4 regions of the Telluria mixta genome follow, and region 2 is predicted to be linked to each of the others. Evidence: predicted binding sites of a transcription regulator. Region 2 holds the regulator's gene; each other region holds the start of a gene.
What was found. The regulator sigma-54, encoded in region 2, starts transcription at its own class of promoters, with help from an activator protein. The targets are predictions, from matches to a motif close to TGGCANGNAANCTGCTTT.
Positions count from the first base shown of each region.

Region 1: a site for sigma-54 is predicted at 3,260-3,277, ahead of P0M04_RS02065 (DUF1549 and DUF1553 domain-containing protein). Genes of this name have one in related genera too.
Region 3: a site for sigma-54 is predicted at 3,871-3,888, ahead of P0M04_RS02820 (ANTAR domain-containing response regulator). Genes of this name have one in related genera too.
Region 4: a site for sigma-54 is predicted at 2,880-2,897, ahead of P0M04_RS05255 (PEP-CTERM sorting domain-containing protein). Genes of this name have one in related genera too.

Region 1 is NZ_CP119520.1:462,596-469,823, reverse strand. It holds gene P0M04_RS02080 (protein-disulfide reductase DsbD family protein) at 1-1,683, opposite strand, end outside; gene P0M04_RS02075 (cytochrome b/b6 domain-containing protein) at 1,690-2,496, opposite strand; gene P0M04_RS02070 (rhodanese-like domain-containing protein) at 2,515-3,006, opposite strand; gene P0M04_RS02065 (DUF1549 and DUF1553 domain-containing protein) at 3,348-5,705, shown strand; gene P0M04_RS02060 (DUF1501 domain-containing protein) at 5,779-7,228, shown strand, end outside.
Region 2 is NZ_CP119520.1:1,503,438-1,510,665, forward strand. It holds gene hprK (HPr(Ser) kinase/phosphatase) at 1-868, shown strand, start outside; gene rapZ (RNase adapter RapZ) at 940-1,803, shown strand; gene P0M04_RS06605 (APH(3')-II family aminoglycoside O-phosphotransferase) at 1,814-2,581, opposite strand; gene P0M04_RS06610 (Rv1443c family protein) at 2,578-3,039, opposite strand; gene P0M04_RS06615 (enoyl-CoA hydratase/isomerase family protein) at 3,047-4,123, opposite strand; gene hpf (ribosome hibernation-promoting factor, HPF/YfiA family) at 4,226-4,585, opposite strand; gene P0M04_RS06625 (RNA polymerase factor sigma-54) at 4,663-6,177, opposite strand; gene lptB (LPS export ABC transporter ATP-binding protein) at 6,180-6,974, opposite strand; gene lptA (lipopolysaccharide transport periplasmic protein LptA) at 6,971-7,228, opposite strand, start outside.
Region 3 is NZ_CP119520.1:640,259-647,486, forward strand. It holds gene nirB (nitrite reductase large subunit NirB) at 1-423, opposite strand, end outside; gene P0M04_RS02810 (MFS transporter) at 460-1,755, opposite strand; gene P0M04_RS02815 (CmpA/NrtA family ABC transporter substrate-binding protein) at 2,028-3,206, opposite strand; gene P0M04_RS02820 (ANTAR domain-containing response regulator) at 3,219-3,860, opposite strand; gene P0M04_RS02825 (hypothetical protein) at 4,057-4,314, shown strand; gene P0M04_RS02830 (hypothetical protein) at 4,335-4,505, shown strand; gene P0M04_RS02835 (S9 family peptidase) at 4,723-7,086, shown strand; gene P0M04_RS02840 (acyltransferase family protein) at 7,126-7,228, opposite strand, start outside.
Region 4 is NZ_CP119520.1:1,178,587-1,185,814, reverse strand. It holds gene P0M04_RS05270 (carboxylesterase/lipase family protein) at 1-735, shown strand, start outside; gene P0M04_RS05265 (AraC family transcriptional regulator) at 736-1,566, opposite strand; gene P0M04_RS05260 (alpha/beta fold hydrolase) at 1,703-2,635, shown strand; gene P0M04_RS05255 (PEP-CTERM sorting domain-containing protein) at 2,955-3,746, shown strand; gene P0M04_RS05250 (MmcQ/YjbR family DNA-binding protein) at 3,810-4,178, opposite strand; tRNA gene P0M04_RS05245 (tRNA-Phe) at 4,250-4,325, opposite strand; gene P0M04_RS05240 (FAD-dependent monooxygenase) at 4,458-5,699, shown strand; gene P0M04_RS05235 (DsbC family protein) at 5,727-6,449, shown strand; gene P0M04_RS05230 ((2Fe-2S)-binding protein) at 6,516-6,974, shown strand; gene P0M04_RS05225 (xanthine dehydrogenase family protein molybdopterin-binding subunit) at 6,985-7,228, shown strand, end outside.

The sequences.
Region 1 (7,228 bases), 1.0 Mb from region 2:
CGCGCCGATGCCGCCGGCGACGCGCATCGACGCGGACGCAAAGCGCGTGGCGCCATACAACCAGGCCGCGAACGCGAGCGCCACCATGCCGCCCAGCGCGGCGGCGCCGGCATCCACGCCGTTCTGCCGCGCCAGCACCCACACGAGCCACACGGCCGCACCGTACATCGGGAATGCGAACGCCTGGCGCGCGCGCACCATCCAGGGACCGGGACGGGGCAGGTGCCGTTGCAGCACCGGACGTGCGCTGAGCAGCAGATAGGGCAGGGCGAGCCCGAAACCCATCGCCAGGAACACGGCCACCAGCACGGCGGGCGGCTGCGCGAGCGCGTACGCGACGGCACCGCCCATGAACGGCGCCGTGCACGGCGTCGCGACCACGGTGGCTAGCACGCCCGTGAAAAAGCTGCCCGCGTAGCCGGCACGGGACGCGAGCGAGTCGCCGACGCCAGCGAGCGTGCCCCCCACCTCGAACACGCCCGACAGGTTCAGCCCGACGGCGCACATCAGGTAGGCCGTGGCCAGCACGAACGTGGGCGACTGGAACTGGAAGCCCCAGCCGGCCTGCGCGCCGCCCGCCTTCAGCAGGATCAGCGCGACACCCAGCAGCGCGAAGCTGGCCAGCACGCCCAGCGTGTACGCGACGCCGTGCAGGCGCGCCGTGCGCGGATCGTCGCGCGCGTGATCGAGCAGGGACAGCGCCTTGATCGACAGGACCGGAAACACGCACGGCATCAGGTTCAGCACCAGGCCGCCCAGCAGCGCAAGGAGCAGGGCCAGCGGCAGCGATGCGTCGGCCGCCGGCGCCGCGTCCTCCGGCAGCGCGATGGGTGCCGTGCTCGCGGCGAGCGCCGTGTCGATGGCGTAACCGCGCGCGGCCGTGTGCGTTTTCACCACCAGCACGCCGGTCAGGCGCGCGCCGGCCTGCTCACCCGCGCGCAGCCGCACCACCAGGCGGTCGCCGTCGATGCGCGCCGCTTGCGGGGCACCCGGCGCGATGCGGCCGCGCGCGTCGTCATAGAACCACGCATCTTCGAGATCCGCGGTGCGCACGCCCGCGCCGGCTACGGTCAGTGCGACCGCCTTGCCATCCGTCGCCGCATGGACGGTGCCCGGCGCCGCCGCCGGCAAAGCCGCGTGCGCGGGCCCCACTGCCAGCGCGCCGGCGCCGGACGGCATGCCGACGGCCAGCACGGGCAGCGCGAGGCCGACCTCCGCCTGCTGCGGAATGCACACGTCCTTGCACACCAGCCAGCTCACGCGCGCCCGCACCGGAAACGTCGTGCCGGGCCGGGCGTCTTGCGGGACCGTCAAGGTCGACAGCAAGGTCGCGCGTCCCGCGTAGCCGTAGCTCGTGACGGGCCCCGTGCGAAAGCGCTCCGGCACCGGCCAGGCGATGGCGCCGGCACTGGCGCCGGCCGGCAGGTCCCAGGCAATCCGCGTGGGCACGCCCGTCTCGCCGGGATTGATCCAGTAGGTGTGCCATTCCGGATCGAGCGTCTGCTCGACGCCGAACAGGATCCGCTCGCCGGGATGCACGGCGTCGGCCGCGGCCAGCAGGCGGATGCGCACGTGGGCGGTGGCCGCGGTGTCGGTGATGGCGGGAGCGGCCGTGACCAGCCCCATGAAAAAAAACGCCAGCGCACCGAGGGTGCGCCGGCAAAAAGAGGTCAAACGTTGCATTGGGAATTACCAGCCTGGCGTGCTGCTGTAGGTAGTCGGTGGAGGGGACGCCGCCGGCGCGGCCGCGGGCGCGGGCGCCGGAGGCGGTTGATGCAGCAGCTTGCCGCTGGCCGCATACGTGACCGCCGCCGCGACGAGCAGCGCGATGACGAGACCGAGCGGACTGCCGCCGCGCGTCTTCGGCGCCGGTGCGACGCGGCCCTGCGCGTGCTTCCAGCCGGTGACCATCGGCTTGATCAGGTTGTGCCTCTTGACGACCAGGTAGAACACGATCGCGAGGATGTGCAATCCGAGCAGCACGAGCAGCACGTCCGACAACTGGTGGTGCAGGCCCGTCAGGCTGTCCGAACGCGCTTTTTCGACGAGGCTTGAGAGCGGCCCGTCGAACGCGATGTCGTCGTTGGAAAACAGGCCGGTGCCCGCCTGCACTGCCAGCAGGCCGAGGAGGCCGAACACGGACAGCGCGCCCAGCGGGTTGTGGCCGATGCCGTGCCAGCGGCCCGTCAGGTAGGCGCGCAGGCGCGCCGGCGTCGGGGCGAAGCTCAGGAAGCGGGCATGGGTCGAGCCCACGATGCCCCACACGAGGCGGAACGTCACGAGGCCGACGATGGCCAGGCCCGCGCGGCCGTGCCAGTCCATCCAGTCGCCGCCCAGCTTGGCGGTGACGAAGGCCACGAGGACGGCGATCACGAGGGACCAGTGGAAGATGCGGACCGGCAGGTCCCACAGGCGGATGCGGGTCGCGTGCGCCGTCGGCGCCGCGACGGGGCTGCTCGGATAAAGGTCTGCCTTGGCGGCGGTGCGGTAATTCATGGCCATCGTCACGAACGGTTACTGCGCCTGGGCCACGGCCGGTGCCGGTGCGGCGGCCGGCGGCGCGGGCGGCTTGATGTGTTCGACGACGCCGCCTTGCTCTTCGTAGTCCAGCGTGCCGGCCGCACCCGCGACCTTGAAGCCGCGCAGCGTCAGCAGGTCGCCCGCGGCGCCGGCGCGGTGGGCGCGGTTGGACACGGTCACGATCTGGCGGTCTTTCGGGATGTATTTCAGGTACTTCTCGAGGTCCGCGTTCTGGATGCTCAGGAAGACCGGGAACGAACCCTTGGACGGCAGTTCGTCCGGACGGCGCACGTCGAGCACCAGCACCTTGCCCGGCTGGAGCAGCAGCTTGTCGATCTCGGCGCGCGAGAGCTGCTTCGTCTTGTAGGTCCACGGCTGCGGTGCAGCGGCCGGTTTGGCGGCGGCCGGCGCTGCCGCTTCCTGGGCGAACGATGCGGCGCCGGCGAGGAGCAGGGTGGCGGCGATGGTGGTCTTAAGGATGTTCATGTGTCGCTTTCATTGTTGTTGGGGGTGTCTTCATCGTTGCAACTACCGTGCCAATCGTTTGCCCCGGATTTGCGGGCGGTGTGCGCTTTCGTACTGCTGGCTAATCCAATGTCTGCTGAAAAGCGAACACCGCATGCCGCGCACTGTTCGCAAACCAGCAGTCATCACACAAGGCGCAGAACCACCGCCCTGCATGGCAGGAAGCCCGAGAAATCAAGGGTTTGCGGCATCCAATCACGCAATTGCGCGGAGCTGGCGCGATAGTTGCAAAGAGAGAGGCGAGACCATCACCACGCGCATCAACTTTTAGGATCGGATGAACCAATGAGGGAGTCAGTCAAATGAAAAGCAAGGCTTTGTATCTTGCCGTCGCCTTGAGCTTCGCAGCGGCGGTCGTCTCCGCCGCTGACCAGGACAAGCCGGCAGTCGTACCGGCGAAAGACGCGCCGGCCGCCGCCGCGTCCAAAGCGTGGGCGTATACGCCGGCCGTGGCGCCGGCCGAGCCCACGGTCAAGCAAAAGAAATGGGTGCGCACGCCCGTCGACGCGTACGTGCTCGCGAAGCTGGAAGCGAAGGGCATCAAGCCGTCGCCGGAAGCGGACCGCGCCACCTTCATCCGCCGCGCCACGCTCGATACCTGGGGCATCCTGCCGACGCCCGAGGAAGTGAAGGCGTTCGAGAACGACAAGTCGCCCGACGCGTACGAGAAGCTGGTCGACCGCCTGCTGGCATCGCACCACTTCGGCGAGCGCCAGGCGCGCCGCTGGCTGGACCTCGCACGCTACGCCGACAGCACCGGCTTCCAGAACGATAACACCCGCCCGAACAACTGGCGCTACCGCGACTACGTGATCAACGCGTTCAACACGGACAAGCCGTTCAACCGCTTCATCCAGGAACAGCTGGCCGGCGACGAGCTGTGGCCGGAAAGCCAGGAAGCGCGCATCGCGACGGGCTTCCTCGCCGGCTATCCGGACAACTTCAACTCGCGCGACCTCGTGCAGCGCAAGTACCAGATCGAGACGGACATGACGGACCTGGTCGGCGAGACCTTCCTGGCGTCCACCATCGGTTGCGCGCGCTGCCACAACCACAAGATGGACAAGGTCAGCCAGAAGGAATACTTCCAGCTGCAGGCCTTCTTCGCCAACACGTCGGTCAACGAGAAGACGCCGCTGGCCAAGGGTTCGGAAACGGAGTTCGACAAGGAGTTCCAGAAGCAGCAGGCCGCGTACAACGAGGCGACCAAGGACATCCGCGCGAAGATGAAGGCGATCCTCGACACGGTCCGTCCCGAAGGCCGCCAGTACTACAACGAGCGCTACCTGAGCGACAGCCGCGAATCGATCTTCAAGCCGGAGAAGGACTGGAACGCGCTGGACCGCTGGGTCAACTGGCGCAAGCAGTCGGTCGCGTCGGACCAGGAGATCATCGCCTTCCTGAAGCGCACGGCCGAGGAAAAGGACCGCGCCGACTTCAAGCCGGAGAACGTCGCCAAGTATGAAGAGTACAAGTCGCTGCAGGAACAGCTGAAGAAATTCGACAAGCTGCGTCCAGCGAAGGGCTCGGCCACGTACACCACCGCGTTCGAGCTGACGAGCAAGGAAGTGCCCGAGACGCGCATCCGCTTCACCGGCATCCACGAGAAACCGCTGGAAGCCGTCGAACCGGGCATCCCGGCACTGTGGGGCGGCAAGGACGTCAAGCTGGACATCCAGCCGACCGATAAATCGTCCGGCCGCCGCACCGCGCTGGCCAAGTGGGTCAGCAGCGAGAGCAATCCGCTGACGGCCCGCGTGTACGCCAACCGCGTGTGGGCGCAGTACTTCGACAAGGGCATCGTCGCCACCGTCGCGGACTTCGGCCGCGCCGGCGCCAAGCCCACGCACCCGGAACTGCTGGACCACCTGGCCACCGGCTTCGTCCAGAGCGGCTGGAACGTGAAGAAGCTGCACCGCGAGGTCCTGCTGTCGTCCACGTACCGCCAGGCCTCCAACGAGCGTCCGGACGTGCAGAAGGTCGATCCGAAGAACGAGCTGCTGGCGGTGTATCCGCGCAAGCGCCTGGAAGCGGAAGAGATCCGCGACTCGCTGCTGTACGCATCGGGCCTGCTGGTCGACAAGGTGGGCGGCCCGTCCGTGTTCCCGCCGGTGCTGAAGAAGGGCGACGGCGGCGGCAAGTCGCGCGACTTCGCCGGCAACCGTGCCTGGACCGTGTCGGACAACAAGGAAGACTGGTACCGCCGCAGCCTGTACGTGTTCACGCGCCGCAGCTTCCCGTACCCGATCACCCAGAACTTCGATCCGGCCAACCCGAACAACCCGCACCACAAGCGTGACGTGACGACGACGCCGCTGCAGGCGCTGACGATGTTCAACAGCGACATCGTGTTCGAGTGGAGCCAGGCGCTGGCCGGCCGCGTGATCAACGAGGCAGGCAACAACGAGGACGCCCAGCTCAACCGGGTCTACGAGATCCTGTTCTCGCGTGAGCCCAACAAGACCGAACGGGCCGCGCTCAAGAGCTTCCTGGCGCAGGAACAGATCGCCATCCGCGAGAAGGCGGCCAGCGGCCAGTTCGAGGTTGCCGTGCCGAGTGGCCTGAAGGATGCGAAGAAGATCGACCCCGTGCGCACCGCCGCCTTCGTCGATCTCGTGCATGCCGTCGCCAACTCGAACGATTTCGCATATCGCTTCTAAATAACGAGAACGTCATTGCGGACACGCCGTGCCCGCAATGGCGAACCCAGAAACACAAGAAAAAGGGAACATCATGAGTATCAATTCACGTCGGGACTTCCTGATCAAATCCGGCCTCGGCTTCGGCGCCGGCGCCCTGACCGGCCTGCTGCCCGGCGGCGGCCTGCTGTCCGCCGCCACGGCCGCCGAACTGATCGACCCGCTCGCGGCCAAGTCGCCGCACTTCCCGGCCAAGATCAAGTCCGTCATCTGGCTGCACCAGAACGGCGCCCCCAGCACGCTCGACCTGTACGACTACAAGCCGGACCTGCAGAAGCTCGCGGGCCAGCCCGTGCCGGCGTCGTTCCTGAAAGGGATCAAGACGTCGACGCAGGGCGGCGTGGGCAAGCTGTACGTATCGAAGGAGCGCACCTGGAAGCAGTACGGCGAGAGCGGTGCCTGGTTTTCGAGCCTGCTGCCGAACCTGGCCCAGCACGCGGACAAGATCACCTTCATCAAGTCCAGCACGACGATCGGCGCCACGCACGACATCTCCATCCTCAAGCTGAACACGGGCGACCTGAACCCGGGCCGCCCGTCGCTGGGCGCCTGGATCAGCTACGCGCTCGGCGCCGCCAACCCCGACCTGCCGCCGTACGTCGTGCTGTACAACGGCGACCGCGAACCGTCGGCCGGTTCCGTCAACTGGAGCTCGGGTTTCCTGCCGGCCGTCTACCAGGGCACCGCGTTCCGTCCGGGCGATTCGCCGATCCTGTACCTCGAGCGTCCGGAACTGCGCAGCGCCGCGCAGCAGCGCTCGTCGCTCGACCTGCTCAAGCAGCTGAACAACCTGGGCGCGCAGCGCTACCCGAACGACACCGAACTGCGCGCCCGCCTGCGTTCGTACGAACTGGCCGACCGTATGCAGGTCGCCGCGCCGGCCGCCGTCGACATCAGCAAGGAGTCGGCCGCGACGAAGGAGCTGTACGGCCTGAACGACAAGGTCAGCCAGAGCTACGGCGAAGTGCTGCTGCGTGCGCGCCGCCTCGTGGAGAACGGCGTGCGCTTCGTGCAGGTGGTGTCCGGCTATCCGGAAGGCGTCGAGTCCGACCGCCAGAGCTGGGATGCGCACAGCGAGCTGGATGAGAACCACGGCGTGATGGCGCGCATGGTCGACAAGCCGATCGCGGGCCTGCTGCACGACCTGAAGGAACGCGGCCTGCTCGACACGACGCTCGTCGTCTGGGCGTCGGAGTTCGGCCGCACGTCGTGGGGCGAGAGCGGCACGGGCCGCGACCACAACCCATGGGGCTACACGCAGTGGATGGCGGGCGGCGGCCTGAAGGCGGGCTACACGTACGGCGAGACGGACGAGGTGGGCCTGCAGGTGGCCGACAAGGACAAGGCGGTCGACACGTACGACCTGCACGCCACCGTGCTGCAGCTGATGGGCCTCGACCACCTGAAGACCACCTTCCTCAACAACGGCCGGTCCGAGCGTCCGACCGTCGTGTACGGGAAGGTCATCAAGGAGATTCTCGCGT
Region 2 (7,228 bases):
GTTCGCCGGATTCCCGGGCGGAGAACGCCAGATTTCCGGCGACGCCGTCTCCGCCGCGGACCAGGTCGGCCACCTGAACCTGATCCACCCGGGCCGCATGCAGGTGTTCGGTCACCAGGAACTGAATTACTACCAGCGCCTGAAATCCGGCTCGCGCAGCCATCTGATCGGCGAACTGATCGCGGGCGGTCCGCCGGCGCTGTTCATCGCGCAGGGCCTCGATACCCCGCCGGACATCCTCGCCATCTGCGACGAGCAGAACATCCCGCTGTTCTCGACGCCGCTGCCGGCCGCGCAGGTCATCGACTACCTGCGCGTCTACCTGTCGAAGAAGCTGGCGCAGCGCGTCATCATGCACGGCGTGTTCATGGACGTGCTGGGTGTCGGTGTCCTGATCACGGGCGACTCGGGCCTGGGCAAGAGCGAGCTGGGCCTGGAACTGATCTCGCGCTCGCACGGCCTCGTGGCCGACGACGCCGTGGAATTCTCGCGCATCGCCCCGAACATGATCGAAGGCCGCTGCCCGCCGCTGCTGCAGAACCTGCTTGAAGTGCGCGGCCTGGGCCTCCTCGACATCAAGGCGATCTTCGGCGAGACGGCCGTGCGCCGCAAGATGCGCTTGAAACTGATCGTCCACCTCGTCAAGCGCGGCGCGCTGGACGAAGAAGTCGAACGCCTGCCCTTCCACTTCCCCACCGAGGACGTGCTGGGCCTGCCGATCCGCAAAGTCGTGATTCCCGTCGCGGCCGGCCGCAACATCGCGGTGCTGCTGGAAGCTGCGGTGCGCAATACGATCCTGCAGCTGCGCGGGATCGATACGCTGCAGGAGTTCATGGAAAGGCAGCGGCAGGCCATGTCCAGCGACTGAGGCTGTTGCAAATACCTCATCCATAAGCCTTGTGCGATGCGGCAAAGACTTGCCAATGCTATCATCGCCGCATGCGCATCCTACTCATCACCGGTATCTCGGGCTCCGGTAAATCCGTCGCCCTGAACGTCCTCGAAGACGCTGGCTACTACTGCGTCGACAACCTGCCCCCTGCCCTGCTGCCTGCCCTCGTCGGCAGCATCGAGGGCGACGAAACCAGACGCATCGCCGTCGCCGTCGACGCGCGCAGCGCCGAATCGCTGGCCGAGCTGCCGACGACGGTTGCCGCGCTGCGGGAAGAAGGCCACCAGGTGAAGGTGATCTTCCTGACCGCCAGCACGCACTCGCTCGTCGCCCGTTTTTCCGAGACGCGCCGCAGCCACCCGCTGTCGCACGAACTGCGTCCGGGCGAGAACCCGGCGTCGCGCCGCACGCTGATCGAATGCATTTCGGAAGAACGCGACCGCCTCGGACAGATCGAGAAGATGGGCCACGTGATCGACACGTCGGAACTGTCGGCCAACAAGCTGCGCGCCTGGGTCAAGGAACTGGCCGAGGTCACCTACGCGCCGCTGACCCTGTATTTCGAATCGTTCGCGTTCAAGCGCGGCGTGCCGCTCGACGCCGACTTCGTGTTCGACGTGCGCGCCGTGCCGAACCCGTATTACGACCTCACCTTGCGTCCGCTGAACGGCAAGGACGCGCCCGTGATCGCCTTCCTCGACGCCCAGCCGCAGGCGGCCGAGCTGCTGTCCGACATCCGCGCGTTCATCGCCAAGTGGCTGCCGTCGTTCAAGAAGGACAACCGCAGCTATCTCACCGTGGCCGTCGGCTGCACGGGCGGCCAGCACCGCTCCGTGTACATGGCGGAGCGGCTCGGCGCGTATTTCGGCGAAACGGAACGCGTCGTCGTGCGCCACCGCGAGCAGCCGTGATCCGCCGAAATCAGAAGAACTCGTCGAGCAGCCGGTAGAAGCTGCTCTTCGCAGCATCGAACGTCGCGCCGTACGCGGCCAGGAACGGCTCGACCCACTCCTCTCCCAATTCCTCCGCGATGTCGCGCGTGGCCAGCGCCAGGTCCTGCCAGCGGTCCGCCACGCCCAGGCGGCCGCAATCGATCCAGCCGGTGCGACCCGCATCGTCGACGATCAGGTTCGGCAGGCACGCGTCGCCATGCGTGACGACCAGGTCTTCGCTGCGCGGTGCCTGCGCGGCGAGGCGGGCGAACAGCGCGGCGGGCGCCAAGCCCTGGTGTTCGTCGTCGAGATCGTCCTCGTCCACCAGCCCTGCCTCCATCCGCGCCCGGGCGCGTTCGATGCGCCGCGCCGCGCGGTGGTCGAACGGACACGCAGCCGGATCGAGCGCATGCAGCGCGCGCAACGCGCCCGCAAGCCGTTCGACAGTCACACGCGGCGCCAGCCCGGCGGCCAGCAGGTCGCGCCCCGGCACGGCGCCCAGCAGCAGCCAGTCCGTCCCGTCCTCCGACGCGGCATCGAGCACCGGCGCGCACGGCATGCCGGTGCCGGCCAGCCAGCGCAGCCTCTCCCCTTCGTCGCGCAATTCGGCCAGCGACCCGGCCGGTTCGAATTTCGCGAACAGCACGGGGCGATCCGGTGCGTCGAGGCGGAACACGTCCGCTTCCGAACAACCGATGTCCTGGCGCGTCCAGCGGTAGCCGGCCAGGCGTGTCTTCCAGGCGGTGGGTGTTTTCATTTGGCTCCTTTGCCGAAGTGCCGGCGCAGCCGCGCGTGGCGATGGCGGAAGAACAGCGCCACGCCCGCGCGCACGAGCGCGCGCGGCAGCAGGCGCGGACGGAACATCAGGTTGTCGACGACGGTGGTGCCCCGCGCGGACGGCGCGACGATGCGTTCGTGCTGCCAGAACGCCATCGACAGCATCGGCGAGCGTTCGAGGAAGCGCCGGCCCGGCTCCAGTTCGACGAGCGTGAGGTCGCTCCGGTCGATGGGGAGCACGCGCAGCAACAGCAGCCAACTGCGGCACAGACGCTGTCCCGGCACGAAGGCGTCCAGAGGCAGCGCACGTATCCCGCGCGGGAACGTCATGCGCAGCAGCGGCGCCATCTCGTCGGCGATGCCCTCGACGGACGTGACCCGGCGCCACACCGTGTCCGGCGCGGCGGCCAGCTCGGATTCGAAACGCAGCGAGATCACAACTCAGTTACAGGTCACGCAGTGGATGCGCGTGATCGGGCCAGACAGGCGCGAAGAACCAGGCGACCATCTCCGGCGTGACCGCATCGAGCGTGGGCGGATTCCACCGCGGCGCATTGTCCTTGTCGATCACGAGCGCGCGCACGCCTTCGAGCACTTCGCCGTGTTCGAACGTGCGGCGCACGAGCGAGCGCTCCATGCGCAGGCAGTCCGCCACGCCAAGACTCCCACCGCGCACGAGCATCTCGCGCGTCACGGACATCATCAGCGGCGAGCGCTGGCGCATCGTGGCCAGCGCCTTTTGCGCGAACGGGCCCGCATCCGTCTCCAGCGACGCCATCACGGCCGCGACGGAGTCCGCGCCGAAGTGGCGGTCGATCGCCTCGCGCTGCGCTTCCAGTTCGCTGGCGCCGGCAGAGAACGGCGCGGCGAACGCGCGGATCGCGGCGGGCAGCTCCGCGCCCGGCGTCGTCTCGATCAGCGCGCGCAGCGCATCCAGCTGCGCGCCTGGCACGAACACGTCGGCGAGACCGACGTAGATCGCGTCCGCCGCGCCGATGGTCACGCCCGTCACGCCGAGGTAGTGGCCCAGGCGGCCCGGTGCATGCGAAAGAAAATGGCTGCCGCCCACGTCCGGGAACAGGCCGATGTTCACTTCAGGCATGGCGATCTTCGAGCGCTCCGTCACGATGCGCAGGCCGCAGTCCGGCCCGCCCTGCGCGATGCCCATGCCGCCGCCCATCACGACGCCGTCCATCAGGGAGATGAACGGCTTCGGATAAAAGTGAATGAGGTGATTGAGCGCGTATTCCTCGGTGAAAAAATCTTCCAGCAGCGGGCTGCCCGTCTGCGGCGTGGCCCTGCCCGCTTCGTGGAAAAAGCGGATGTCGCCGCCGGCGCACAAGGCCTTGTCGCTGCTGCTCTTGATGACGACGGCGTCGATGCCGGCATCGATGCGCCAGGCGAGCAGCGTGGCGGTGAGCGCGCGGACCATGTCCAGCGACAGCGAGTTCAATGCCTTCGGGCGGTCCAGGGTGATGATGCCGGTGCGGTTGGCGACCCGCGATAAAACGTAGTCGGTCATGTCTCGTTGTTATTGAAATAATCAGACCGACATTGTAGCGCCCATAAAAACGAAAAGGGCGCCGATGCGCCCTTCGTTTCTGGTGCTACTGCACGCGTGGCATCACGCCGCGGCGGGCTCTTCCTCCCCACCCTCGGACATGCGCTTGATACACGCGTTGTCATGATCCTTGAGCATTTGCTTGTATTTGACGACCTGGCGGTCCAGGCGGTCCATCAACATGTCGATCGCGGCGTATAGGTCGTGCGCGGCACTGGCGACATGGACGATCTTGCCCGCGAGGCGCAGGTTGATCTCGGCTTTCTGGCGTTTTTCTTTCTCGGTGAGATTGTCGATGCAGAGGATGACGTGGGAGTCGATCACTTGATCGAAATGACGGGTGATGCGTTCGAGCTTGTTCTGTACGTATTCTCGGATGGCTGGAGTTACATCGAGATGATGTCCGCTGATTGTGAGATTCATACACACTCCTTTGAAGATGCACTGCCGTCAAGTGCGCGCATCCGGCGCAATGGGCCAGTGGTGTTGCAAGAGCTTTGCTACAGGGATTTGCGGAGACTAACGGGTGGGATCTTCAGCGCCTCACGGTACTTCGCAACCGTGCGTCGCGCGATAACCATTCCCTGTTCCCCTAGCATCTCCGCGATCTTGCTGTCGGATAAAGGGTTCTTGGGGTCTTCTGCTCCTGTCAGTTGAACGATGAGTGCCCGTATTGCCGTCGACGATGCTTCGCCTCCCGCTTCGGTGGCAACGTGACTCCCGAAGAAATACTTCAACTCGAACATGCCGTGCGGGGTCAGCATATATTTCTGAGTTGTGACTCGAGAAATTGTGCTCTCGTGTAGACCTAGTGTATCAGCTATCTCACGTAAAACAAGGGGCCGCATCGCGACTGCGCCATGGGAAAAAAAGTTGCGCTGGCGATCGACAATTGCCTGAGCTACACGGAGGATCGTGTCGAAGCGCTGGCGCATGTTCTTGATGAGCCACTTGGCTTCCTGCAACTGCGCGTTCATCTGCGTTTCCGATTTGCCCTGCTTCATCAGCGAGGCGTACAGGCTGTTCACGCGCAGGCGCGGCATCACTTCCGGATTCAGTTGCACGCTCCAGCCATCCTTGGCGCGGCGCACGATCACGTCGGGAACCACGAAGTCCGACACGTCCGACGCGAACGCCGCGCCCGGATGCGGATTGCACTGGCGGATGACGGCCTGGGCTTCGCGCAGGTCTTCGTCGTCGCAATCGAGCGCCTTCTTCAGCTTGTTGAATTCGCGCTGCGCGAACCACGTCAGGTATTTTTCGACGATGACGAGCGCCATGCGCCGCGTGACCATCGGCACACCGGGCATGCGGCGGATCTGCAGGGCCAGGCATTCGGCCGCGCTGCGCGCGCCCACGCCGGGCGGGTCCATGCTTTGCACGAGAGCGAGCGCCGTGCGCAATTCCTCGAACTCGATTTCCAGTTCTTCCGGCAGGCGCGCGTGGATGTCTTCCAGCGGTTCTTCCAGATAGCCGTTGTCGTCGAGCGCATCGACGACGAGCTCCACGAGCGCGCAGTCGCGCGCCGCGCAGCACGTCATGCGCACCTGTTCCATCAAATGTTCGCGCAGGGTGACGGGGCTCGCCTCCAGCTGCGGGCGGCCGTCCTCCTCCTCGCCGCCGCCGCTGCCGCTGCGGCCGTATTCGCCCCAGTCCTCGCCGCCTTCGCCGCCACCTTCTCCGCTGTCGCCGCCGGCGTCACCGCCTTCGCCATTGCCGCTCTCGGCGGGCGCACTGCCGCCTTCTTCGCCGTTGCCCTGGGCGGCGGGCGCCTCGCCCGCCTGCGATGACGCCGGCGCGCCGATGGTGGCGTTATTTATGGCACCGTCCGCCAGCAGGCGCACGGAGCGGTCGAGCGGATCGTCGAGCCGTTCGAGCAGCGGATTCTCGCTCAGGACCTGCTCGATTTCCTGGTGGAGCTCGAGCGTGGACAGCTGCAGCAGGCGGATCGACTGCTGCAGTTGCGGCGTCAGTGCAAGGTGCTGTGAGGTCTTGAGTTGCAGCGTCTGTTTCATGACTACATTCGGAAGTGTTCGCCCAGGTAGACGCGGCGCACCGATTCGTTGGCGATGATGTCGTCGGGTCGGCCGGATGCCAGCACCGCCCCCTGGTTGATGATGTAGGCGCGGTCGCAGATGCCCAGCGTCTCGCGCACATTGTGGTCCGTGATCAGCACGCCGATGCCGCGCTCCTTCAGGAAGCGCACGATACGTTGGATCTCGATGACGGCAATTGGATCCACGCCGGCGAACGGTTCGTCCAGCAGCACGAAGCGCGGATTGGTCGCGAGCGCGCGCGCGATCTCCACACGGCGGCGTTCGCCACCGGACAGCGACAGCGCCGGACTCTCGCGCAGCTTCTCGATCTGCAGCTCGGCCAGCAGCTCGTCGAGACGTTCGGTGATGCGCGCCTTGGTGAGCGGCTTGCCGTTCTCGCGCTGCAATTCCAGCACGGCGCGGATGTTCTCTTCCACCGTCAGCTTGCGGAACACCGACGCTTCCTGCGGCAGGTACGACAGACCCAGCAGCGCGCGCCGGTGGATCGGCAGGCTCGTGATGTCGGTGCCGTTGATGTCGATGCTGCCGGCGTCCGACGGCACGAGGCCCACGATCATGTAGAACGACGTCGTCTTGCCCGCGCCGTTCGGACCCAGCAGGCCGACGACCTCGCCGCATGCGACCTGCAGCGACACGTCACGGACGACGAGGCGCTTGCCATAGCTCTTCTGCAGCCCCTTGACGACGAGCGTGCTGCCGCCGCATTCGGCCGGCGGCGCCTGCGTCCCTGCTTCCATCGTGCGCGCCTCCGTCATTGCTTGCCTGCCGGAGCGGGGGCCGGTGCCGCCGTCGCGCGGCGCGGCTGCAGCGTGATGCTGCCGCGGCCGTTGCCCGGCTTGTCCGTGCCGTTGGCGTCGTTCAGGCCAAGCAGCTTCTCGTTGCGGTTGTCGTAGGAAATGAATTCGCTGGCCATCTCCTGCGTGACCTTCTTGCCCTCGAGCTGGCGGATGACGGCCTTCGAGAACAGCTTCACGAGGTCGCTGCGCTCGTCGTATTCGATGCGCTGGGC
Region 3 (7,228 bases), 860 kb from region 2:
GCATTCCGTCATCTTTTCCAGGTCTTCGATGGTGCGGTAGACGAAGATGTCGTCGCGCTCCTTGCCCGGGACCGGCGGCACGAACGGGTAGGAACCCGTCGCGAACACCAGCTTGTCGTAGGAGAGCACTGCGCCATCGGCCAGCGTGACGGTTTTCGCATCGCGGTCGACGGCGACGGCCTTCGCGTTCAGCTTCAGGTCGACCTGGCCGGCGTGCTGCTCGAAGAAGCCCGGGGCGACGAGCGACAGCTGGTCGGCCGTCGTGCCCGAGAAGAACGCGGACAGGTGCACGCGGTCGTAGGCCGGGCGCGGTTCTTCGCACAGCACGGTGACGTGGAAATGGGCATCCTGCTTGGCTTCCGCGAACAGGGTTTCGAGGAATTTATGGCCCACCATGCCGTGGCCGATGACGATCAGTTTCATGTTGCGACTCCTGGAATGCGACGACTTGTATTAAATTCAGGCGGCAGCGGGTGCCGGCGTTTCGGGTACGGTCAGCGTGAAGCGCACGCCGATCGCGCACAGCGCCGAGACGAGCACGGCACCGCCGAGGATCAGGAGGGTCTGGCGCACGTCGCCGGTGCCCTTCATCAGGAAGCCGGCCAGCACGGCGCCGACGTTGCCGCCCGCGCCGACGATGCCGGCCACGCCGCCCAGCGCTTTCGGATTCACGAACGGCACCAGTGCGTAGGTCGAGCCGCACGCCATGTGGGTGCACAGGCCGAAGGCGAGCATGGCGACGATGGCCAGCGTGACGCTGGTCGTCTGCGAGAACCACAGCAGGCCGAGGCCCTCGCCCAGCATCAGCACGAACAGCAGGTTCACGCGGCTGTTCAAATCGCCGCGGGCCGCGACCTTGTCCGAGATCCAGCCGCCCAGGGCACGGGCGAACAGGGCCAGCAGGCCGAAGCTGCCGGCGGCCATGCCGGCCTGTTTCAGCGACAGGCCGAAGTGGTCGACGTAATAGGTGGCGGCCACGTTGTGGATGAACAGTTCGATGCCGAAGCAGGCGCCGTAGGTGATGAACAGCAGCCAGGCGCGGTAGTTGCGGCAGGCTTCGAAGAAGCTCGCCCAGCCGCCCTTGCCGCCCGCTTCGAACGGCACGCCGGCGGCGCGCAGTTCGGTGAAGTTACCTTCCGGGCAATCCTGGGTGAACTTGTAGTAGACGACGGCCATGATGAGCATCATCACGCCCGGCACGACCAGGGCGGCACGCCAGCCCATCGTCTCGCTCACGCCCAGCATGATCATGGCGCCCATGATCAGCGGCATCGTGGCCTGCGCGACGCCGCCGCCGCTGTTGCCCCAGCCGGCCGATGCCGCGTTGGCGGTGCCGACGACCTTCGGGCCGAACATGACGGAGGTGTGATACTGGGTGATCACGAAGCTGGCGCCGACGGCACCGATGCCGAGGCGGAACAGCAGGAAGCTTTCATAGCTCTGGGCCATGGCGACGCCCAGCACGGGGATCGCGCCCAGCGCCAGCAGGCCGGTGTAGGCCTTGCGCGGACCGAAGCGGTCGCACAGCGGGCCGATGATCAGGCGCACGATGATGGTGATGGCGACGGCCGCGATGTTGATGTCGGCGATCTGGCTGACCGACAAATGGAACTCGCCCTTGATCACCGGCATCAGCGGTGCGCAGGCGAACCAGGCGAAGAAGCAGACGAAGAAGGCCACCCAGGTCAGGTGGAACGCGCGCATCTGGGGCGTATCAAAGGAGAATAGCTTGATACTGTTTGCTTTGCCGGCCATTATTATTCCCTTCTTGAAAACGAAAAGGCGCCCGCTGCCTGGCCGCGAAGACGATTCCAGAAATCGTTCAAGCGGGTGCAGCGGACGCCGTTGTCCTGTTGCCGGTCCCTCGTTGGACCGGCGCTTTTTACTCAGGGATCGCCGTTGATCCTTTACCTCCGTATTTGCAAGACCCGTGCCAGATGGTTTTCAGGGGGGAGACCGTATTTACCGGGCCTTGCACGCTTCATTGCAGTGCACCATGCACGCTTATGACGCACGTAAATGAAGCATCAGCTAGACGTAGCGCAATATTCGCGGCGGATGGGAAAGGATGAGATATACGTGTCCGGGTCGGAACCATCCCAGACCTTGCCGTCCATGAGCACGGAGCGGCGCATCAGGGTGGACGACGCCGGCACGCCGGCCAGCACGGCCGCCTCGCGGTACAGGCCCACGCGGTTCACGCGGCCGGCCACGACCGCATAATCGACGTTGTCGCGCAGCAGGCCCCAGCGCCGGTGCTGGGTCATGAACCACATCGCGTCGGACAGGTACGGGAAATTCGCCTCGCCGTCGTCGTGGAAACGCACGGGGTCGGGATCGATCCAGCGCCGTCCCAGGCCATTGTCATATTCACCATGCAGGCGCGCGGCGATGGCCCGGCGGTCCGCGTTCACGTAGGCGGGACTGGCCAGGACCTCGGCCGCCGCGTCCCGGTTCTCTTCCGACGCGTCGAGCCAGCGCCCCGCTTCCAGCACGGCCGCGATCAGCGAGCGGCACGCGTGCGGATTCGCGTCGACGAAGGCAGCCGTCGCGCCGAGCGCCTTGCCGGGGTGGTCGGGCCAGATGTCCTGGCTCGTCGCGACGGTGAAGCCGCTGCCGTCCAGCTGGGCGCGGGCGCTCCACGGTTCGCCCGCGCAAAAGCCGTCCATGTGGCCGGCCGCCAGGTTCACGGCCATCTGGCTGGGCGGAACTGTCACGACCTGGGCGTCGCGCACGGGATCGATGCCGCCCGCCGCCAGCCAGTAATAGAGAAGCATCGCGTGGTTCCCGGTCGGGAACGTGTGCGCGAACGTGAAGCGGCGGGTCCCCCTGCGCATGGCGGCGGCCAAGGTACCGAGATCCGTCACGCCCTGGCTGGCCAGTGCGCGCGACAGGGTAATGGCCTGGCCATTCCGTGACAGATTCATCAGCACGGCCATCCGCGTGGGTGCCGTGCCGATGCCGTTCTCCACGCCGTACAGCAAGCCATAGAGCACGTGCGCCGCATCGATCTCGCCCTGCAACAGGCGGTCGCGCATGCCCGACCACGAATGCTGGCGCGCGAGTTCGAGCTTGATGCCGTATTTGTCGTCCAGCCCGAGCACGGACGCCATGACGAGGGACGCGCAATCCGTCAGGGGCATGAAGCCGGCCCTGATCACGGTCTTTTCCGGCCGGTCCGAGCCGGCGATGAATGCGTGAGCCATCGTATCCTTTGTTTAGCCTAATAGATCCTCGACGTCGAGGATGCGCTGGGCGACTTCGGCCAGCTTGAGCTTCTTGTTCATCGCCATGCTGCGCAGCCGCTGGTAGGCCTCTTCCTCCGTCAGCCGGTTGCGCGCCATGAGCACGCCCTTGGCCCGTTCGATCAGCTTGCGGTCGGCGAGCTGGCGGCGCGTGTCGGACAGCTCGTCCAGCAGCTTCTGCTCGCGGTGGAAGCGCTTCATGGCCACGTCCAGCACCGGTTTCACGCGCTCGGCCTGCAGCCCGTCCACGATGTACGCGCTGACGCCCGCCTCGATCGCGGCATCCATGCTGGACGGCGTCTGGTCGTCCGTGAACAGGACGATGGGCCGCGGCTCGTCGCGCGTGGCGATCACGATATGTTCGAGGACGTCGCGCGCGTCCGATTCGCTGTCGATGATGATCATGTCCGGCTGGATCTGGGCGATCCGCTCGGGCAGGAAGATGTCGGCGGGGAGCGAGGCGACGATGTCGTAGCCCGATTCCAGCAGACCGATGCGCAGTGCCGTGTTGCGCCTTGCCTGCGCGGCGAGCGCGGCGGCATCCGCGGCCTCGCTGGACGCGGTGTTGACGACGACGATGCGCAGGGTGCGCTGGACCTTGGACGGCGGTTTCATGCCCTTTGGATATGCAAGTTCCGGGCCAGCCACTCAGATATTCATGTTCCGAATTTCAGGGTGCGGATCAACATTAGTTGTCGCACAGAAAATATTCACGAAACACATAGGAAGCATCACAAATCAAAAGTTCATTTATGACGTGGTTGTCCCTATACTGCATCGCAACACGACAGATTTCTTACCGGAGATGACCATGAACACCGCAACGATCACCCAGGCGCAGAACAAGACGCTGCGCCAGCACATTGCCGACACCTTGGGCAAGATCCGCAAGTTTGCGATCGAACTGTACGAAGCGCACGGCGGCCTGATCGTCCCGGACGCCGCCCAACCGGGCAGTGGCGCCCTGGCCCGCCGCAAGATGCAGCAGCAAGCCGGCATCATCATCCTGGGCCCGTTCTGCGCAGCCGCGCTGGCACCGGAAGCCGTCCGCGAAACGCCGAACAATTAATCAAGCCAAGGATACACATCATGACCCCGATCGAATACCTCACCGTCGCCATCGCCGCAGCCGCCGTCGTCACCCGCATCGTGATGTTCGTGCGCAACCCGTCGCTGACCGCTCCGTCCGAACTGTGGCTGGCTCAGGAGCCGACCGAACTGTGGATGGGCGAATACGCGAAGCCGAAAGCAGCTGCATAATACCAGCTGACCACATCGTCTCCACACGCCCGGCATTGGCCGGGCGTTGTTTTTTGTGCGCCGCAATATTGCTTGTGTACGCCACCGTACTTACGCACGCGCGCCACTCCCCGCTCGCGAATCCGCCCAGCACCAGAGTCGGCTGAGCTAGAATGCTTTTTTGCAATTTCTCACCAAGAAAAGCATTCTTGTTCTTCATTTATCCACCCGACTGATGATGCGACTCCCTGTCCTTACCGTTTTCGCCGCACTGCTGGCGCTACCCGCCGCCGCCTCGACGCCCGTGACCCTCGACCAGGCCATGGCCAACCCCGACTGGATCGGTCCTCCCGTGGAAGCGGCGTGGTGGAACTGGGATGGCAAGCAGGTCATCTATAAACAGAAGCGCGCCGGCTCGCCGCTGCGCGACACGTATCGCGTGAACGCGGCGAAGGCCGGCACCGCGGCGCAGGTGACGGATGCCGAGCAGGCGAAGCTGGACAGCCCGGAAATGCTGTACAACCGCGCCCGCACCCGCGCCGTCGTCGTGCGCAACGGCGACCTGTTCGAGCGCGACCTCAAATCGGGCGCCCTCGTGCAGATCACGCGCGGCAATGGCGTGGCGATCCAGGCCGTCCAGTACACGGCCGACGAACGCGGCGTACAGTACCGCATCGGCGACGACTGGTTCGCGTGGGACCGCAACGACCGTGTGGCCGGCCCCGTCGCCCTGCCGCGCGCCGCCAAGGATCCGAACGTGACGGAACCGGACGCGCTGCGCGACATGCAGCTGCGCCTGTCGACGATCCTCAAGCGCCAGAAGGACGAGCGCGACGCGACCCGCATGCAGGCCGAGGAACAGCGCCGCGCCGACCCGACCCGCGCGCCAGCGCCCATCTACCTGGGCGACAAGGTCGCGATCGTCAACAGCGCGCTGTCGCCGGACGGCCGCTGGCTGCTCGTCGTCACGGGTCCGAAGAACGCGGACAAGGGCCGCGCCGGCAAGATGCCCCGCTACGTGACGGAAAGCGGCTACGAGGAATTCTCGGAAGAGCGCACGCGCGTGGGCCGCAACAACCCCGCCGGCCACGGTCTCAAACTCGTGAACCTCGCGACGCGCGACGTGAAGGACCTGGCGCTGGACGCCCTGCCCGGCATCGCGGTGGACCCGCTGGCCAGACAGCGCGCGGAGCACAAGCTCGACCCGCTCAAGGGCAACCGCCCGGTGATGATCGGCTTCGACGGCGAGGCGATCACGTGGAGCCAGAACGGCGCCAACGTCGCCGTCATGTTCCGCGCGGTGGACAACAAGGAGCGCTGGATCGCCACCGTCGACCTGCCGCGCGCGGCGCTCCAGCCCGCGCACCGCCTGACGGACGACGCCTGGGTCAACTACGACAACAATGAATTCGGCTGGCTGCCGGACGGCTCGACCCTGTGGTACCTGTCCGAGGAAAGCGGCTACGCGCACCTGTACGTGCGCGACGAGGGCGGCCGCACGCGCGCGCTCACGCAGGGACAATGGGAAGCGGGCGACGTCGCGTGGTCCGCGGATGGCCGCACCGCCTGGGTGCTGTGCAACCGCAAGGCGCCGCACACGTACGAAGTCTGCGCCGTCGACGCGTCGAACGGCGCCACGCGCGAAGTCAGCAGCCTCGCGGGCGTGCAGGACTTCCGCCTGTCGCCGGACCAGAACAAGCTGCTCGTCCACTATTCCGGCCCGTACCTGCCGGCGCAGCTCGCGACCCTGCCGTCGCACGGCGGCGACGCCGTCAGGCTGACGGACACGCGCACGCCGGACTTCAAGGCGCGCGAGTGGATCCAGCCGCAGTTCGTGACGATCCCGTCGACGCATGGCGCCGATCCGGTCTGGGCCAAGCTGTACCGCCCCGCGCAACTGGAGCCGGGTAAAAAATATCCCGTAGTGATGTTCGTGCACGGCGCGGGCTACCTGCAGAACGTCACGCAGCGCTACACGCCCTACTTCCGCGAGCAGATGTTCCATAACCTGCTCGTGCAGAACGGCTACGTCGTGCTCGACATGGACTACCGCGCGTCGAAGGGTTACGGCGTCAAATGGCGCACGGCGATCTACCGCCAGATGGGCCATCCGGAACTGGACGATTACCTGGACGGCGTGAACTGGATGATCGCGAACCAGCAGGGCGACGCGGCCCGCGTGGGCATCTATGGCGGCAGCTACGGCGGCTTCATGACCCTGATGGGCATGCTGCGCGCGCCGGACGTCTTCAAGGCCGGCGCCGCGCTGCGTCCCGTGACCGACTGGACCACGTACAACCACGAGTACACGGCCAACATCCTGAATACGCCGGACCTGGATCCGGACGCGTATAAAACGTCGTCGCCGATCGAATACGCGCAGAACCTGAAGGGCCACCTCCTGATCGCGCACGGCATGATCGACGATAACGTATTCTTCCAGGACTCCGTGCGCATGGCCCAGCGGCTGATCGAGCTGAAGAAGGACCACTGGGAGCTGGCGCCGTATCCGCTGGAGCGGCATTCGTTCGTGCAGCCGGAGGCGTGGTATGACGAGTATCGGCGGATTTACCAGCTGTTCGAGCGCACTCTCAAACAGTAAGCGTCACGCGGGCCGGTGCAACGTCGGCCCGCGGCACCTTCACATCAGGAGCTTGTCCTCGCCGGACGCGGCCGACGACGGAGACCGTTGCAGCGGATCCTCGAGTTCGGGCGTCACAACGCGCTTGGCCGGCGACGTCGCG
Region 4 (7,228 bases), 320 kb from region 2:
CGCCTCGCGGACCTGCGCGCGCTGCCCGTCGCCGCGCTGCAGAAACCGGCGTGGGCGCCGCATCCGATCGTCGACGGCCATCTGCTGCGCGAAGACCTGACGACGACGTACCGCAACCGCCGCCAGAACGACGTGCCCCTGCTCGCGGGCTGGAATGCGGAAGAGGGCAAGGATCTTGCACCGGAAATCCTCGGCACGGACAAATTCACGGCCGCCGCCCACAAGACGCTCGTGACGAAGCTGCTGGGCCATGCGCCGTCCGCCGCCCTGCTGGCTGCTTATCCGGGCGCCACCGATGCACAGGCCAGGGCGTCCATCGACCAGCTCACGAACGACTGGTGGGGCTGGCGCACGTGGTACTGGGCGTCGCTGCAGGCGCAGTATGGCAAGGCCCGGCCCTACCTCTACTATTTCACGCACCGGCCGGCGGAACCCCTGACGCCGTGCGGCTATGGTTGCGGGGCGGGACATGGCGCCGAGATCCAGTACGTGTTCGACCATCTCGGCCAGGATCCGCGGCCGTGGTCGACGTACGACCGGCAGCTGGCCACGCGCCTGGCCGACACCTGGGCGAACTTCGCGCGCTCGGGCACGCCGAACGGCCAGGGATTGCCCGACTGGCCCGCGTTCGACGGCAGGCCGGCGACCATCCTGCGCATCGGCGACGCGGCCGACCTGCAGGCGCGCGGCAAGCTGCCCGATTTTTCGTTGTTCGGGCAGCCGCCCAAACGCTGACTAACTGCGGAGCTGCGAGGGGCTGAACCCCAGCAGCCGGCGCATCCAGCGCGCCATGTGGCTCGGATGCGCAAAGCCGCAGTCGAGCGCGATCGCCGTGACGCTGTCCTGCCCCTCGAGCAGGCGCAGGCGCGCCCGTTCCACGCGCCGTTCGAGCACGAACCGGTGGACCGGCGTACCTGTCGCCTGTTTGAACAACGCCTTGAAATGCGAAGGACTGAACCCCGCGACGGCGGCCAATTCCGCGAGCGTGAGGTCGCGGTCCAGGTGGGCGTCGACATAGTCGATGACGTGGCGCAGGCGCCAGGCCGGCAGCGCCCGCGCCGGCACGGGCGTCAAAGGCGACTGCAGCGCGACGAGGCGCACGGCGAGTGCCGACGCGAGGCTGTCGGCGAACAGCCTGCCGCCCGGGTGGGCGGCATGGTCCTCGGCCTGCATCATCCAGCCGATGCGCTCGATCTGCGGATCGCGGATGTGGATCGCCGGCGCGAGGTCGAAGGTGCGCGCGCCGGGTCCCATGTCCTCGGCCGTGGCACGCAGGTGCGCGGGCGCGAGCCGCAGCAGCAGCGAGGTGGCCGGCCGGGACAGGGTCCAGCGGGTGCTCGAGCCGCCCGGCACGACGCAGAACTGGCCGTGCAACCGCACGCCCTGCCGCTCGGCCTTGCCGGCCCGGTACGACACCGGCACCGGCGCGCCCAGGTGGAGGCACAGCACGTGGCGCTCGTCCACGGGCGAATCGAACCGGCCCGGCGGCACCGGCGACGTCAGGACGTCGAGGAGCGGCAGCGGGGCGGTGGACGGGCTGGGATAGCAGGCGGGGCGGTCGGTCATCGGATCCTCCGGTACGCGTCTCGCCAATGTACAAGGAAATCATCCGTTTGTGTCCGCTGTCGGCCGCCGGTGCGCGCAGATCGTGGCGCGCGCCACTAGCATCCTTCCATGTCCAACGCATCGAAGGAGAGTCGGTATGAAACGCAGGGATTTCTTGTACATGACCGCGGCGGCCGTGGCGGCTGGCCGTGCGCAGGCGGCGCCGCAAACGGAAGTGGAGCGCTACCGTCACGCGCGGCGTTACGTGGACCTGCCGTGCGGCCGCATCGCGTACGTCGAGCGGGGCAAGGGCGCGGCGGCGCTGTTCCTGCACGGGGCGCCGCTGAATGGCTTTCAATGGCGTGGCGCGATCGACCGCCTGGCCCCGTACCGGCGCTGCATCGCCCCCGATTTTCCGGGCCTCGGCTACTCGCAGGTCCCGGAGGACCAGTCGGTGGCGCCCGCCGCCCAGGTGGCGATGCTGGCGGCGCTGCTGGATGCGCTCGGCGTCGACCAGGCCGACATCGTCGCTGCCGACAGCGGCGGCGCGGTCGCGCAGATGTTCCTGGTCCGCTATCCGGCGCGGGTACGCACGCTGCTCCTGACGAACTGCGACACGGAGCCCAACAGCCCGCCGCCGATGATCCAGCCGGTGCTCGACATGGCCCGTGCCGGCACGCTGGCCGACGACACCGCGACATGGCTGGCCGACGGGAATCGGGCGCGCGCGACGTTCGGCGCGGCCGTGTACCACGACCCTGCGCTGCTCACGGACGACATCATCGACTACTACGTGGCACCGCTGGTGAGCACGCCGCTGCGGCGCAGGCAGTACCACGCGTTCCACAACGCCCTGGCGCCGAACCCGCTCGCGGGCATCGAGGCGGCGCTCAGGCGCAGTACGGTGCCGGTGCGAATGGTGTGGGGCGCCAGCGACATCATCTTTCCCATGGCGGATGCCGCTTACCTGGACCGTATTTTCCCGCGCTCGCAGGGAATACGCCGGGTTCCAAAAGGAAAATTATTTTTTCAGGAGGAATTTCCTGATGTTATTGCGGAAGAGGTATTGCATTTATGGGATGTCGGTTAAATAGATTTCTATTTTGAATTAATTCAAAATATCACAGATAATCAAATTTTCTTCAAAGTAAAATAATTTGCGCATAGTAATAAAAGTATATCCATAATGTGAATGCGCGACGGGTATTAAGAATACATATGTTTCATCAGCCATCGGTGAATTACCCGATTTAAATGTCGGAGTATTTAACAGTGCTGGGATCTATATCAGTGCGCATTTAAAAAATCCATTTTCTTTCAAATAGATAAGGCGGTGGCACGGGAATTGCTAAGGTGTCGCATGCATTCGTTGCACCTATAACGTTTATCCACTTGAAAGGACCACTGAGATGAAACTAAAATTTGCGCTGGCCGCTGCCCTCGCATTCACCGCCATTACCGGTACCGCACACGCCGGCGCCTTTATCAACGGCGGTTTTGAAGACGGCAATACGAACGGCTGGACGACTGGGGAGGGTAATCGTTCGTTCATCGGCAATACCGGACTGACGCCGGCAACGTTCCTGCCGGGTGGCAGCCTGTACACGGGGCCGGCCACCCGTTCCGCCATCAATACCGCAGGCACGTCGGATCCGCTGCTGGGCGGGCTGCTGGGCTCGACCGTCTATTCGGGCCAGTATTCGTACCGCGTGGAAGACACCACGTTCGGCGGTAACGCTTCGGTCCTCAGCCAGAAAGTGACGAATTACACCGAAGCGAACGTCTTCTTCGCCTGGAAAGCCGTGCTGGAAAACGGCGGTCACAGCGCCGATGAATCGGCCGAACTGCTGATCACGCTGACCGACGATACGACCGGTACCGTACTGATCAACCGCGTGTATAACGCCGGTGCGGGTGGTGGTGGCGTCGACGGCCGTTTCTCGGTGACTGGCGACCTGTATTACACGCCGACCTGGCAAATCGAACAGCTCGCAATCGATTCGTCGCTGTCGGGCCATGATTTCACGTTGTCGATTCTGGCGGCCGATTGCTCGCCGACCGGTCACACGGGTTATGCCTATATCGACGGTTTCGGCGCGGTTATCCCGCCGGTGAATGTTCCGGAACCGGCTTCCGCTGCGCTGATGCTGCTGGGTGCAGGTGCAATGCTGCGCTCGCGTCGTCGCAAGCAGGCTAAATAAGCAGTAATAAAAAAAGAAAGCGCCACCTTCGGGTGGCGTTTTTTTTGCAGCATTGCCGCTCTCTTATCCTTCCTTATCTCCCGCAATGGCACGCTGTGCGGCTTTGCTGAGTGAGCCGAGGGCTTTCCGATACGACCACTCGACCAGTTCCGCCAGATACGCAGGGGGGAAATGCTCGACCTGGACGATCGTCACCCAGTGAAAACGTCCCATGTAGCGAGCCGGCTTCACACCAGGAATGTCTGTCAGTTCCACAAAACGGTCGGTCGAGACTCTCGTGCTGAAACGCCATTTTTCCGGCTCGCTCGTCTTGAAATAAGCGAAGTTCTTTCCGCCAACGGCGTATGCAAGAACGTTCGTGGGCGCGCCATGCAGCACTTCGGTCGCGCCAGCGAATCCACGGCAAAATGACTTCAGCTCTTCGACGTTCATGATATCCCGTTCGAGAAACAAAAACGCCAACCTGCATGGGTTGGCGTTTCGTTAAATACTGCTGAATTCTTTGGTGGCCCGGGGCGGAATCGAACCACCGACACAAGGATTTTCAATCCTCTGCTCTACCAACTGAGCTACCAGGCCAAAGGAGGCATGATTATAGCGACGGGTTTGCGAAGCTGCAAGTCCTGTCGAGTAATTTTTGGACGGGGGTGGGCAAGATGTCCGTCCCGTTCGCCGGGAGCAGGCCATGGTGAAGGGTCTATAATGTTCATTATGAGCACACAGACCACTTCCTCCGCACCTCATCGCAACGTCGCGCGCCGCAGCGACATCTGCATCGTCGGCAATGGCGCGATCGCCAAGACGGCGGCGCTGGGCCTGTCGCAGGCCGGGCACAGCGTCACACTGCTCGTGCCGCCCGCGCGGCCCGAGGCACAGGATACGTCGACCGCGTCGGGCGACAAGCCCTGGGACGTGCGCGTCTATGCGCTCAACCACACGGCGCATACTTTGCTGTCGTCGCTGAAAGTCTGGGGCGCGCTCGACATGGCGCGTGTGGCGCCCGTCGACGCCATGGACGTGCAGGGCGACGGGGAGCAGGGCGGCCATCTCGGGTTCGATGCGTTCGGCGCCCATGCGGGCTCGCTCGCGTGGATCGTCGAGGACAGCAACCTGAACCAGGCGCTCGATGCGGCGCTGCGCTTCGCCCAGAACGTCGAGACCGTCACGGGACGCGCCTGCCGCATCGTGAGCAGTGCCGACGACGTCGAGGTCGAGCTGGAAGACGGCAAGGTGCTCGCGGCCCAGCTGCTGGTCGGCGCCGACGGACGCGATTCCTGGGTGCGCGGGCAGTGCGACATCGGCATCGATTACCGCTCGTACCACCAGCGCGCCATCGTGGCGAATTTTGCGTGCGAAAAGCCGCATCACAACGTGGCCTATCAATGGTTCACGTGCAAGGAAGGGATCGTCGCGCTGCTGCCGCTGCCGGGGAATAAAGTGTCGCTCGTGTGGTCCGCGCCGGACACGCTGGCCGACACCATCATGAACGAATCGCTGGGCGAACTGGCGATCCGCCTGGGCGAGTATTCGGAGAACAAGCTGGGCCTGCTGAAGCCGCTGCAGCCGGAAGACGTCAAGGCGATCCCGCTGGCGCTCGTGCGCCCGCATGCGATCACGGCGCCGCGCGTGGCGCTCATCGGCGACGCCGCCCATGCGGTGCATCCGCTGGCCGGGCACGGCATGAACCTGGGCTTCGGCGACATCAATGCGCTGCTCGACACGATCGCCGCGCGCGACGCCCACCAGGGCCTTGGCGACGAGCGCGTGCTGGCGCGCTATGCCCGCGCGCGCAAGGAAGACGTGTTGCTGATGCAACTCGCCACGGATGGCCTGGAGCGTCTGTTCGGCGCAAATCTGGAGCCCGTGCGCGTGGTTCGCAATTTAGGATTAAACTTGCTGGATAAGTTGCCTCTGGTCAAGCGACGGCTGATCGCCCACGCGATGGGCAGGTAACGTGGCACATCTTTAAGGAATTCACTCATGGGTAAAACGAAGCTCGCCGTCCTGCTGGCGACCGGCCTGATCACGTCGTGCGTCGGCGCGCAAAATTCGGTCGAGGCGACCATCAAAAAGGCGATCGAACCCCGCCTGGGCGGCGCCAAGATCGAGTCGATCAAGGAAACGCCGTACGCCGGGCTGTACGAACTGCGCGTGGCCGGCGACATCCTGTATACGGACAAGAAGGGTGAATACCTGATCATCGGCCACGTCTACGATGCCAAGACGACGCGCGACCTGACCCGCGAGCGCATCGACGACATCAACAAGATCAAGTTCTCCGACCTGCCACTGAACGACGCCATCAAGCAGGTCAAGGGCGACGGCAAGCGCGTGATCGCCGTGTTCGAAGACCCGAACTGCGGCTACTGCAAGCGCCTGCGCCAGACGACGCTGAAGAACATGGACAACGTGACGATCTACACGTTCATGTACAACATCCTGTCGCCGGACTCGTTCGAGAAGTCGAAGAACATCTGGTGCTCGCCCGACCGCGTCAAGGCCTGGGATGACTGGATGATCAACAACAAGCCGGCAGCGGCCGCGCCGGCGAGCTGCGAGTCGCCGAACGAGAAGGTGCTGGCGCTGGGCCAGAAGCTGCACATCACCGGCACGCCGGCGATCTTCTTCTCGGACGGCAGCCGGATTCCGGGCGCCGTCGACCAGAAAACGCTCGAGGCCAAACTGGCCGCCCTCAAGCAGTAAAACGAAAAGCCCGGCACCGCCGGGTTTTTTACGACCATACCAACAAGCCAAAACAAGGGAGAAGACATGCTCACATTGAACATCAACGGGCGCGACGTCCAGGTCGACGCCGATCCCTCCACGCCCATCCTGTGGACGCTGCGCGACAACCTGAACATGACCGGCACCAAGTTCGGCTGCGGCGCCGCGCTGTGCGGCGCCTGCACCGTGCACCTGGACGGCCAGGCGATCCGCTCCTGCGTCACGCCGATCTCCGCCGCCGCGGGCCACAAGATCACGACCATCGAAGCGATGGAAGCCGACAAGGTCGGCAAGGCCGTGCAGGACGCCTGGGTCAAGCACGACGTCCCGCAGTGCGGCTATTGCCAGAGCGGCCAGGTGATGAGCGCCACGGCACTGCTGCGCGCGAACAAGAAGCCGACCGACACCGACATCGACAACGCCATGAGCGGCAACATCTGCCGTTGCGGCACCTACCAACGCATCCGCGCGGCCATCAAGGATGCCGCCAAGACCCTGGCGTAAGGAGGCCGGTATGCTATTCGATCAGATGAAGAGTGTCGTGCCGGCTGCCGGTGTATCCCGTCGTGATTTCCTGAAAGCCGGCACGCTGGCCACCGGCGGTCTCGTGCTGGGCTTCGTGCTGCCCACCGGCGGCCGCTTCGCCCAGGCCGCGGAAGCCGCCAAGCCGACGGTGTATGCGCCGAACGCGTTCCTGCGCGTGGCGCCGGACAACACGGTGACCGTGATCGTCAACCGCCTCGAGTTCGGCCAGGGCG